DNA from 3 places in the uncultured Megamonas sp. genome. Region 3 is predicted to be linked to each of the others. Evidence: riboswitches for the same ligand, from Rfam matches in the RefSeq annotation. Region 3 holds a riboswitch; each other region holds the start of a gene.
The links. A riboswitch is a leader RNA that binds a small molecule or an ion and turns the genes downstream of it on or off. The one in region 3 is predicted to bind cobalamin.
Positions count from the first base shown of each region.

Region 1: another riboswitch for cobalamin. It lies ahead of nikB (nickel ABC transporter permease); the one in region 3 lies ahead of cbiD (cobalt-precorrin-5B (C(1))-methyltransferase CbiD).
Region 2: another riboswitch for cobalamin. It lies ahead of Q5I67_RS02665 (sirohydrochlorin cobaltochelatase); the one in region 3 lies ahead of cbiD (cobalt-precorrin-5B (C(1))-methyltransferase CbiD).

Region 1 is NZ_CAUBSM010000012.1:60,193-64,398, reverse strand. Features, by position in the region: gene Q5I67_RS08755 (ScpA family protein) at 1-100, opposite strand, end outside; gene Q5I67_RS08750 (site-2 protease family protein) at 111-737, opposite strand; gene Q5I67_RS08745 (NUDIX domain-containing protein) at 775-1,320, opposite strand; cobalamin riboswitch at 1,669-1,854, shown strand; gene nikB (nickel ABC transporter permease) at 2,073-3,011, shown strand; gene nikC (nickel transporter permease) at 3,008-3,826, shown strand; gene Q5I67_RS08730 (ABC transporter substrate-binding protein) at 3,873-4,206, shown strand, end outside.
Region 2 is NZ_CAUBSM010000002.1:141,230-145,435, forward strand. Features, by position in the region: gene Q5I67_RS02655 (ABC transporter substrate-binding protein) at 1-59, opposite strand, end outside; gene cobI (precorrin-2 C(20)-methyltransferase) at 80-787, opposite strand; gene Q5I67_RS02665 (sirohydrochlorin cobaltochelatase) at 960-1,967, opposite strand; cobalamin riboswitch at 2,168-2,346, opposite strand; gene Q5I67_RS02670 (biopolymer transporter ExbD) at 2,410-2,829, opposite strand; gene Q5I67_RS02675 (MotA/TolQ/ExbB proton channel family protein) at 2,832-3,449, opposite strand; gene Q5I67_RS02680 (DUF2284 domain-containing protein) at 3,583-4,176, shown strand.
Region 3 is NZ_CAUBSM010000006.1:65,812-70,017, reverse strand. Features, by position in the region: gene Q5I67_RS06465 (heavy metal translocating P-type ATPase) at 1-722, opposite strand, end outside; gene Q5I67_RS06460 (GNAT family N-acetyltransferase) at 921-1,505, shown strand; cobalamin riboswitch at 1,553-1,728, shown strand; gene cbiD (cobalt-precorrin-5B (C(1))-methyltransferase CbiD) at 1,837-2,943, shown strand; gene cbiE (precorrin-6y C5,15-methyltransferase (decarboxylating) subunit CbiE) at 2,928-3,554, shown strand; gene cbiT (precorrin-6Y C5,15-methyltransferase (decarboxylating) subunit CbiT) at 3,587-4,168, shown strand; gene cobM (precorrin-4 C(11)-methyltransferase) at 4,202-4,206, shown strand, end outside.

The DNA of each region.
Region 1 (4,206 bases), on a different contig from region 3:
TATCATAAATATCAATGCGATTTTTTTCAATCAAATGCAATAATAAATCTAATGGCCCTTCAAAGGATTCTAAATGTACCTTATATTGTTCTTGTTGCATAAAGAACTCATTAAATAATAATAGAGATAATAAGATTTAAAATGCTTATAATAAAGTTACTGATAGGGTGAATGATAAAACCCAATATTCCAGTAAAAACAAGAGCAATTAGAATAAAAAAGCTATAACGATTGACTACAGAAGATTGATATTTATAAGCTAATCTACCTGGTAATAGAGAAGATAAGATTTTAGAACCATCAAGTGGTGGAATTGGTACTAAATTAAAAATAGCAAAATTTACATTATAAATAATGATTAATTGCAGTACCATGATAAGCCAATGAGGTGCAAAACTATATTTAAAACAAAGAGCAAAAAATATTGAAGCGACAAAAGCTGTGATTAAATTAGCTACTGGTCCTGCTAAGGAAACCTGCATTTCACCTTTACGCCAATCATCAAAATTATTTAAATTAATTGGTACAGGCTTTGCCCAACCTATTTGAGCGAAAAATAACATAATCAATCCGATAGGATCAATATGAGCTACAGGATTTAAAGTTAATCTTCCATTCATACGAGGAGTAAAATCCCCTAAATTATCAGCTACTTTAGCATGAGCATATTCATGGACAGTCAATGCAATCAGCAAACCTGGAATTGCATAAATCATATCTGGACCAAAACCAAACATTAAATACCTCCTAAATCTTTAAATAACAAATAAAAAATTATTGTTTACATAATTTTTCTGCCATTAAAATAGCAACAACAGACTTAGCATCAAAGATTTCACCTTTATTGACTAAATCCACAGCTTCACTTAATGGCATTTCTACTAGATTTATAAATTCATCATCATCAGTATGTTGTTTACCCTTTATTAAATCTTGAGCTAAATAAATATAAATCCATTCATTAGAAAAACCAACAGTAGTAGCTAATTTATGAATTTGTGTGTATTTATTAGCAGTATAACCTGTTTCTTCGGATAATTCACGTTTAGCACAAATCAATGGATCTTCATCCACACTATCTAATTTACCAGCAGGAATTTCTAAAGTCACTTTGCCGATAGGATAACGATATTGACGCACTAAAATAATATTACCATTTGGCAATACAGGAATAACAGCAGAAGCACCTTGATGTTTAATCCATTCACGAACAGCCTTATTGCCATTTGGCAATTTTACATAATCGCGTTTTACATGAAGTAATACCCCATCAAAAATATCTTCGGAAGAAACTTTTTCTTCAATTAAATCTTCATACATGAAAATCCCTCACTTATATAAAATATTATCTACAATTATAAATTTATATTCATAATTATATCATCTATAAAAACAATAAGCTATGAGAAAAATAATATACAAAAGTCTATTATAAATAGATTTTTCATGGCTATAATTTTTAATTATTTTTATAAACCCGCCAATAAGTTAACAACTTTACAAAATAAAAGCGTTATAGTTTTATAATTATATGTAAATAACTTATCTATTTAAAATTTGCATAAATTTATTTGAGATTTATTAAAATAAAAAATGCCTTTAGCACTTGGAAATTAAGAAGCTTTATAATTGACAAACTTATTTGTTGATGATAACATAAAAGCATAGTTGAATACTGAAAGAATAGGTGTCTATATAGACTTAATAGGGAATTCGGTATAAGCCGGAGCGGTCCCGCCACTGTAAAGACAAGCGATTTCACAATTATGTCACTGAGAATAAATCATTTTCTTGGGAAGGCGTGAATAGCTATGACTCTGAGCCAGGAGAACTGCCTATTTAATAATCACCGTTATTACCTGCGAGCGATGGGAAGGCGATTTTGTACAAATATAAATTTTTGTATGATATTGCCTAATTCTATGGAATTAGGCTTTTTTATTTATATTTATATCTGTATATAATCACATTTTAAGTCTGCTTGTATAAGCAGACTTTTTTGCTTTGAGGAAAATAAAGGAGAAAGGAGTTTTTTATACGTAAACTATTCAAAATAAAGGAGGTTGTTTTACTTGAAACGATTTATTAATCGTTTAATTCAATTAGTAATTACTTTAATTGGTGTTAGTTTTTTAACTTTTTGTCTTACTTATTTATCACCTGGTGATCCAGCAGCCATGGTTTTAGAGGCGTCAGATACTATTGTTTCTCAAGAAATAATAGAGCAAACTCGTGAAGAAATGGGACTTAATGATCCATTTCTTGTACAATATGGCAATTGGCTTTTAGGTGTAGCACAAGGTGATATGGGAATTTCTTATTCAGGAAAAAAACCTGTAATAGATAAGTTAATGGAAGGTTTTGCAGGGACTGTTTTATTAGCTTTGACTACAATTATTTTAATTATAATTATTTCCATTCCTTTGGGAATTTTTTCCGCTACACATCGCAATAGAATTCCTGACTTTTTAGTGAGAATTTTTTCTTTTATTGGTGTATCTATGCCAAGTTTTTGGGTAGGATTGATTTTATTATATATTTTTGGCTTAAAATTGGGATTATTTCCTATAGCTACTGCTAGTGTAACACCAAGTGGATTAGTGTTACCAGCACTTACTTTAGCTATCTATCAATCGGCAAAATATACTAGGCAAGTGCGTACTGTTATTTTAGATGAATTACATCAAGATTATGTAATAGGTGCTAGAGCTAGAGGATTGTCTGAAAAAGCTATTTTATGGAAACATATTTTGCCTAATGCAATTTTACCTTTAATAACTTTACTAGGTATGTCCATCGGTTGGTTATTAGGTGGCGTTGCTGTTATTGAAACAGTTTTTGCTTGGCCAGGTATGGGGAGAATGGCAGTGTATGCTATTACTATGCGTGATTATCCATTAATCGAAGGATTTGTTTTATGGATTTCTATTGTGTATACAGTAATTAATTTTTTAGTAGATTTATCGTATACATATCTTGATCCTAGGCTGAAAAAAGGAGATTCAAGATGATTAAATTTATAAAGAATAATAAATTATTTTCTGTATATACATTTTTGGTTTTTTTAGTAATTCTAATTGCTATATTAGCACCTATTATTGCTACACATGACCCTTATGAATCGAATATGACCAATATATTGCAGATGCCAAGCGGTGAACATATTTTAGGTACTGATAAATTAGGTAGAGATACCTTTTCCAGAATAATTTATGGTACACAAACTTCATTATTTATGACTATTTGTTTAGTTATATTAACGGCGACTATTGGTTCTTTAGTTGGTATTTTATCAGGTTATTTTGGTGGTAAAGTAGAAATTGTATTGATGCGTTTAGCTGATATTATGTTGTCTTTCCCAGGTATAATTTTAGCAATTGCTATTGCTGGTATTTTAGGTGGAAGTATTATAAATACAATTTTTGCTTTAGTAATAGTAAGTTGGGCAAAATATGCTCGTTTAGTTCGTAGTTTAGTCATAAAATTACGTAATAATGATTTTATCATAGCTGCTAAAGTAAATGGTACAACAACTATTAATATTTTATGGCGCCACATATTACCAAATATATTGCCAATGATTGTAATAACAGGTGCAATGGATATTGGGACTATGATGATGGAAATAGCAGGTCTATCTTTTTTAGGTTTTGGTGCTCAACCACCTACACCAGAATGGGGATTAATGCTCAATGAAGGTCGTCAATACATTCAAACTGCTCCATGGCTGATGATTTATCCAGGGTTAGCTATTTTTATAGTAGTAGCTATATTTAATCTTTGGGGAGATAGTTTACGTGATATTTTAGACCCTAGACAGGATTGATAGATTTTATTGATAAGAAAAGAGGTTGAATATGAAAAGTTTTAAAATGAAAAAATTATGGAAGGCTATTAGTTTAAGTCTATGTGGTATATTGACTGCAGGTATAATAGCTGGTTGTGGCTCTGAAAATACAGTAGATAAAACTACTTTAAAATTTGGAGTTACAAATTTTGCAGATACTTTAGAGCCAACACAAAATTATTTTGGCTGGGTTGTGATGCGTTATGCTATTGGTGAATGTTTGGCAAAATTTGATGAAAAAATGAATGTTCAGCCATGGCTTGCGGAAAGTTGGTCTATTAGCGATGATCATTTAACATGGACTTTTAAAATTCGTGATAATGTGAAATTTTCTAATGGCAATTTAGTAACAGCTGAAG
Region 2 (4,206 bases), on a different contig from region 3:
ATCACGGAAAAACATATTACTAAAGCTAATATACAAAACAAACCATTCAATTTTTTCATAGTAACATTATCTAAGGCAATTAAATACCTTTACTCCTTCTAGTCAAAATAGTTGATAAATAATTTAATTTTTTATCTTTTTGTGCTTGTAAATCATCTATTATTTCTTCATCTGGAAGACCACAACGACTTACAAGTACAGCATTATCTATCATATCATTTTCAGCTAAAGCATCTACTACTTCAGGATAATTTTTATAAACTTTCATCATTACCACATTATTAGAAACAGCTAAAGCTTTATCAATAGTTTCTTTATCAGCAGTTGCTGGAATTACACTGATGATATCATTGCCTTCAACTAAAGGATAACCTAATTTACTGCCAATTGCACAAAATGCTGGCACACCTGGAATAGTTTCAATATTTATATCTTTTTCTTTTGCTAAAAGACGATATACATAAATATATGTACTGTAAAACATTGGATCGCCTAATGTTAAAAATACTACATTTTTTCCAGCTTGTAATAAAGCTAAAATCTCTTCTTTATTTTTTTGCCATGCATCAGTAGTTTCAAAATTAACTACCATTGGAAAAACTTGATATACGATTTCAATATCATCTTTTAAATAAGGTTTAGCTATGCTTAAAGCTACGCTACCATCTTTTTTTTCTGTTTTTGGTGCAATGAGCACATCAGCTTTTTCAATAGCCTTAATAGCTTTCATTGTCAATAATTCTGGGTCTCCAGGACCTACACCAATACCATAAAAAGTTCCTGCCATGATTAAAAATCCTCCTGCATAAAAAGGTATGTGACAAAATTTGCCACATACCTTACTGTATTACATTTTGCATATTTTAGTAGAAACTAAATTACTTAATAAAATAATGCTCTTATTTATTTTACACTTGGCATATAAAAGCGTCAAGCATACAGGATTTATTCAAAATCTATTATTTTTCTGCTTCAAGAGCGTTCCATGCTTCATTTGCTCTATCTACAAATAATTGACGAACGTTTTGGTTTTCACCAAGACCATGAATGTATGCGTCTACTTTAATACCTTCTTTTTCTAAGATGGATTTATGAGAATCTTCTTCTGCACCAGCCATATCATTATTTGCATGATCACCTGCAACCATCATAAGAGGCATCATTGTAACATGATTGATACCTTTTGCTTTTAATTGAGGAATAATATCTTCAAGAGATGGCCAGCCTTCAACTGTATAAATCATTACTTTACCATCATAAAGTTTATTTAAACGATCTTGCATTACAGAATAATAAGCATTAGATGGATCTGGTGTACCATGTGCCATCACTAATACTGCATCTTTTTTACCTAATTTTGGCATTTGAGAACCAATTGCTTGCATTACTGCTTCAACGTCATCTCTTTGACCTTCTTGACCCATCCAATACATAAGAGGTGTACCAATAGTCATTTTTTTGAATTGTGTTTTATAGATATCATATACAGCTGTTTTATAAGCATATTCCATACCAGGAATGATATCTAAGGAAGTAAGTGCTATGCGATTATAGCCTTCAGCTTTTAATTGAGCTAATGCTTCTTCTGGTGTAGGAATAGTAATACCTTCATTTGCTTTTACACGGTCAATAATAATATGAGAAGTAAATGCTAATACAACTTTTGTATTTGGATGTGCTTTTTGAATTTCTTCTACAGTAGCTTCAATTGTTTTTGCACGAGTATCTTTGTATGTTGTACCAAAGCTCATTACTACAATAGCATCTTTATTTGGAGCTTTTTGAAGTTCTGCATCAGTTGTATTATATGTACGTACACCGATTTCAGAAGCTTGTAAAAGTGCAGGAGTTGCTGTTTTTACTTCTGGATTTAAACTATATCCTGCTGCAAAAGATGTTGCAGATACTCCTGTTAAAGCTACACATGCCATAGATGCGATTAACATTTTTTTCCATTTAGCTTTCATATCGTTCTTTCCTCTCTTAGCTGAGTTATCCCCTTTATGCTACAATTTGCTTTTAAGCTAGGTTAAAAGTCATAAAAAAAATGAACCTTCTGCGCGCTCAAAGGTTCATTTCTAGTATAAAAAATCTCTACATGGAATTATACCGATGTAGAGATAGCCTTATACTGTAATAAATCTCCTACCTATCTCTCGCAGGTCATAACGGTGATTGACAAATAGGCAGTTCTTCTGACTTAAGTTCATCGCTCCTTCAAGCCTTCCCAAGAAAATCTCAGTGACATATTTTGAAGTTGCTCACTTTCACAGCGGCGGGACCGTAGCAGCTTTTACTGCTTTCTCTATTAAGCCCAAAAGGGGCACCTATTCCACTCAATAAATATAAAATTGTTAGAAAAATAATTTCATTTTTACAATAACACTTAAGAGTATATCTGTCAAGACATTATTTATGTTCATCTACCATAGTCTCTGTAGCCAAACCAAATTTAGTTATCCCCACAGCTTTAAATTTATCTAATAATGCCATAATTTTTCCATAATCTACATTTTCATCAGCACGAATTACTACAGCAAAATTATTATTTTCTTCATATTTTTCTTTTGCACCTTGAAGTAATGTATCTTCATCTATCAATTTATTTTCTAAATACAAAGTGCCATCAGCTTTCATCGTGACTAAATAATTAACATTTGTTTGACTTTGGGCATTTTGTACTTTAGGCATATTTACAGGAATAGTTTTTAAATCCACCATATATAATGTACTAAGCATAAAAAATACCAATAAGAAAAACATTATATCAATCATTGGTATAATCATAACCTCAGGCTTAGAAAAAGCTCTTCTATCTTTTAATCGCATGATTATTCACCTCTAGTTATATAACCTTCAATTAGTGAAAACGCTTGTTCCATATCTGTTACAATACGGTCTACTCTTTGCACAAAATAAGCATGAATAGCTAAAGATACAATTGCTACACAAAGTCCTGTAGCTGTCGCAATTAAGGCTTCACCAACCCCTCCAGTGATAGCTATAGCTTGACCTTCTTGAAGATTAAATACACTAAAAGCTGAAATCATTCCCACTATTGTTCCCAATAAACCCAAAAGAGGAGCCATAGTAACGATTACATTTAAATAATATAATCTTTCCTTAAATTTAGAAATACTAATGCCTGATTGTACTTCCAATAACATCATCAAATTTATATTTTTATTTTGCATTTTACTAAATGCAAAATTCACCAATGATGCCAAATCCCCCTTAGTATTTTGTGCTAAAGCTTTTGCTTCTTCGATTTTATTATTAATCATCAATTTATAAAATTTTTGTGTAAAATCTCTACCAGAATCAGCTTTTGTAAAATATAATAAACGTTCTATGCCAATAGTTATAATAAAAATTGAACATATTAGCAATATATACATTACTAATCCGCCTTTATGAAAATATTCTACACCTTGCATCAATAAGTCCATAAAAAGACCTCCTATTAAAATCTAGCTTTTTACGCTATAATTTATTCATACTAATAATAAGCTTATCAAATATAGCTGTCAAACCTAAAATCAAAAATATTCATCTATCTAATATCAAAAAGGAAGTATGTTTATGTTTACAACTAAAATTTATATCAAACAGCAAAACATGCAAGAATTTATCTCAAATTATCAAGATATTGATAAATTCTTAGGTTATTGCAAACAATGTAATAATTATAATCATAAATGGTCTTGTCCACCACTTAGTTTTAATCCTAAAACTTATTTAAATAAATATAAATCTATTTATCTAGTTGCTGTACAATTAAATTACACTGAGGATACTATAAATAGTTTAACTACTAAAGAAGAAATCAGTTCTTTTACGCGTAAAACCTTACGTAAAACAAAAAATGAATTAGCTACTGCTCTACTAAATTTAGAAAATGATAATACAATTTCTCTATCTTCTGGCGGTTGTAGTTATTGCTGTAAATGCAGTAGAGATGATAATAAACCTTGTAAACACCCAGATAAAATGCGTCATTCCCTTGATTCTTTTGGCATAGATTTAGGAAAAGTAACTGAAGATGTATTTAATATTAAATTACTTTGGGGTTTAGATAAATTGCCTAAATATCATGTATTAATTCATGCATTAATTACTAATGAAATAATACCTACAAAAACTATATTTGATACTATAAACAAAAACAGCGTATAACTATTATAGTTATACGCTGTTATTTTAAAA
Region 3 (4,206 bases):
AAGACATTGCCATGAAATAAATTGGTGATGGCGGTTTTTAGTACATGGAAGCCTAAAATTAAATAAGCTACAATGTAAAGATAAAGTGTATATTGATCAGGCACAAGCGAGGTAAATTCGCCAATGATAAACAAAATGGCACCGAATACAATTTCAATAATATCAATGGTTTTTTCATCAAGAATTTTTTTCGTATTTTGATGAGATTTTGAAGAAACATCATCAGCATTTATGATTTTTATACCATTTTCAATGGAATTAGCTATTTTATTTATTTGAGGTAGAAGTGCGTCAGGATTTTGAGCTACTATTTTTAATTTTTTAGTAGCAAAAGTTAATTGAGCAGATTGGATTTCAGGTAATTCATTTAATTTTTTTTCTATTTTAGCACCACAGTTGGCACAATCTAAGTTTTCAATTAGATAGATTTTTTCTGCATAGTTAGAAGTAGAATTAGAAGTATTTTCTTCAAGTTGAGAGATTATGGTGCCAGGTTCAATTTTATCTGCTATTTTTTGAATAGTAGGTAATAATTCATCGGGATTTTTGGCTATTAGCGTTAATCGCTTAGTTAAAACGGAAATAGTAGCATTATCAACATCGGAAAGTTCGTTGATTTTTCGTTCAATTTTAGCAGCACAATTAGCACAATGGATATTTATTGTGTAAATTTTTTGCTTGTGATTATTATTATCAATAAATAAATTAGAAGTAGTAGCCATATGTACGCCTCTTTTCTAGAATTATCATTTTATACCCCATGGGGTATTATTTTTTACGTCTTTAGTATACCCTATGGGGTATATCTTGTCAATAATGAATATCAATAATAATAAATTTTATTTGACTAAATGTAAATTTTCGTTAGAATTGTTATAAATATTTTAATAGATTTTATAAAAAATAAGGAGATGCTTTTTATGAATGATAAAGAAAATATTTATTTTCGTTTAGCCCAAATAGATGATGCAGAAAAATTAGTAGAAATTTATGCTCCCTATGTAAAAAACACGAATATCACTTTTGAATATGAAGTGCCAACAGTTGACGAATTTAAACAGCGTATAACAAAAATAATGTCAAAATTTCCTTATATTGTAGCTTGTATTGGTGATGAAATAGTGGGTTATACATATGCTTCAACATTCAGAAGTCGTAGAGCTTATGATTGGTGTGTAGAAACTTCTATTTATATTAATGAAAAATATCAAGGCAAAAAAATAGGAGAGTTTTTATATACGAAATTAGAAGCAATTTTAAAATTGCAAAATATAACGAATTTAGTAGCAAGCATAACATATCCCAATCCGCAAAGTATAGCTTTTCATGAAAAATTTAATTATAAGAAGATAGCTCATTTCACAAAATGTGGTTATAAGCAAAATTGTTGGTACGATATGATTTTTATGGAAAAAATGATAAATGAGCATTTAGTTCCAGCCAAAGAAATTATTTATTTACCTGATTTAGATAAAAATTTAGTAGAAAAGATATTGCAGAAATGATAATTTGATTTGCAGTATTAAAAGATAATGCCTATAATATAAATATATTAAATTAAATAGAGATAGGTGCGTAAGCTTAATAAGGAAACTGGAAGAGCCAGTACGGTCCCGCCACTGTAAGGGGAGCTATTTTCAATTATGTCACTGAAATAATTTATTTTGGGAAGGCGAAAATTAGCGAGGAACCTAAGTCAGGAGACTTGCCTATTGGAAAAACACCGTGAAATTTATAGATGATATATTTTTCAGACTCACGAGAGATGGGCAGGTGGAGAATTTTTCGTAGAAATACGGGATAAGTCTATCTCCCTGCCCAAAGGGAGATTTTTTTATGCGTAAAGAAATGAAAAGTGGCTATACAACAGGTTCTTGTGCAGCTGCTGGTACAAAAGCTGCTATACTTGCTTTACAGGGAAATGTGGTTCAAGAAATTGAATTATACGCTTTAAGTGGAGAATTATTGCATATTCCCATTAAAAATGTAGAGCTTACATCAACTGGAGCAAAGGCAGAAGTCATAAAAGATGCTGGTGATGACCCAGATATCACACATGGAGCTTCTGTATTTACGGAAGTAAAAATAAATAAAGATGATGATAAAATCAATTTTTATGCTGGTTTAGGTATTGGAAAAGTTACAGAGGCAGGTTTGTCTATTCCGCCAGGAGAGCCGGCAATAAATCCAGGGCCACGAAAAATGATGACGAAAGTCGTTCGTGAATTGTTGCCAGAAGGTTATGGTTGTGATATTACTATTTCTATTCCTAAAGGAGTGGAACTAGCGAAGAAAACACTTAATCCTATATTAGGTATAGAAGGCGGTATTTCTGTAATTGGCACTACTGGCGTAGTGCGTCCAATGTCTGAAGAAGGCTTTAAAAATTCACTTACACCGCAGATTTCTGTAGCCAAAGCAAATGGATTTGATGATATTATTTTTGTTCCTGGAAAAATTGGTGAAAATATCGCTAGTAAATTAAATCTTCCAGCAAAAGCTATGGTGCAGACAAGTAATTTTATCGGTCATATGTTGGAATTTGCTGCTGATGAAGGAATAAAATCAGTGCTTTTATTTGGTCATTTAGGTAAATTAGTAAAAGTAGCTGGAGGAATTTTCTACACACATAGTAAAATAGCTGATGCTCGCTTGGAAATATTAGCTTCTTATGCTGCTCTTTTAGGTATGGATAAAAAAGGCGTAGAAGAAATTTTTAAAGTGAAGACAACAGAAGCAGCTATGCCAATCATTGAAAGATATGGATTGGTAGAAAAAGGTTTTTATGATTTATTAGCTAAAAGAGCTAGTCTTCGCAGTGAACAACATGTATTTAATGCTTTCAAAGTAGGAACTGTGATGGTTACTTTGAAAGGTGAAATTTTGGGCATGGACGATAATGCAAGAGAAATAGGTGGTAGATTAGGTTGGAACATAAAATAATTGTGGCTGGAATTGGTCCAGGGGCGAAAGAATATGTCATTCCTATGGCTATGCAAGCTATAAATGAAGCAAAAGTTTTAGTTGGAGGAACAAGAGCATTAAATGAATTTTCTCATCAAGGTCAAAAAACTTTTGCCATAAAAGCAGATATCACTGCTGTGATGGATTTTATAAAAGTAGAATTAAACGATAATGATGTAGTAGTAATGGTATCTGGCGATCCTGGATATTATTCTTTGTTAAGTGCTTTGCGTAAGAATTTTCCTTTAGAAAATATAAAAGTAATCCCAGGGCTAAGTTCTATGCAAACAGCTTTTGCCAAGATAGCACTTCCATGGCAAGAAGCTAGTCTACTTAGTTTTCATGGACGTGTACCGAGTGATGAAGACTTAAAATATTATCCAGGTCGCATAATCGGTATGCTTACAGATAATAAATTTAATTCTAATGCTATAGCCACATATTTGATAGCAAGAGGCTGGGATAAAAATGCGAGAGCATATATTTGTTCTAGACTTTCTTATCCTGATGAAAAGATAGTCAGCTTATCTTTAGATGAAGCACAGACAAAAGCATGTGCGAGTCATTGTGTGATGATAGTTGAAGGTTAATATAAAATTATAAATAGAAAGTTGGTGCATATTTGAATTTACCAGGAATAGCAGATGAAGAATTTATTCGCGATAAAGTGCCAATGACAAAAGAAGAAATTCGCATTTTGACGATGTGCAAGGCAAAAATTCGTCCTGACAATGTCATTTGGGATATTGGTGCTGGTACAGGCTCTTTATCTATTGAAGCGGCTTTACTTGCTCCTCAAGGAGAAGTTTATGCTATAGAGAAAAAAGATTTAGCTGTTGATTTATTACATCAAAATATTGCTAAATTTAAATTGGAAGATAAAGTTAAAGTCATTGCCACAGAAGCACCAAAAGGATTAGATGAATTGCCAAATTGTGATGTAGTATTTATCGGTGGCAGTGGCAAACATATGTTTGAGATTTTAGATATAATTGATAGCAAATTAAATGAAGGTGGACGCATTATCGTAAATGCGGTGACAATCCAGACAATATCTGAAATCACAACATATATGAAGCAAAAAGAAAATTACACTTATGAAGCAATTCAAGTACAAGTAAATCGTTTAAGACAAATCGGTTCATACGATATGTTCAATGCACAAAATCCAGTTTATATTGTTACTTGTAAAAAACTAAAATAAGTAAAATAAGATGAATTAGGGAGGATATTTTTTATGGT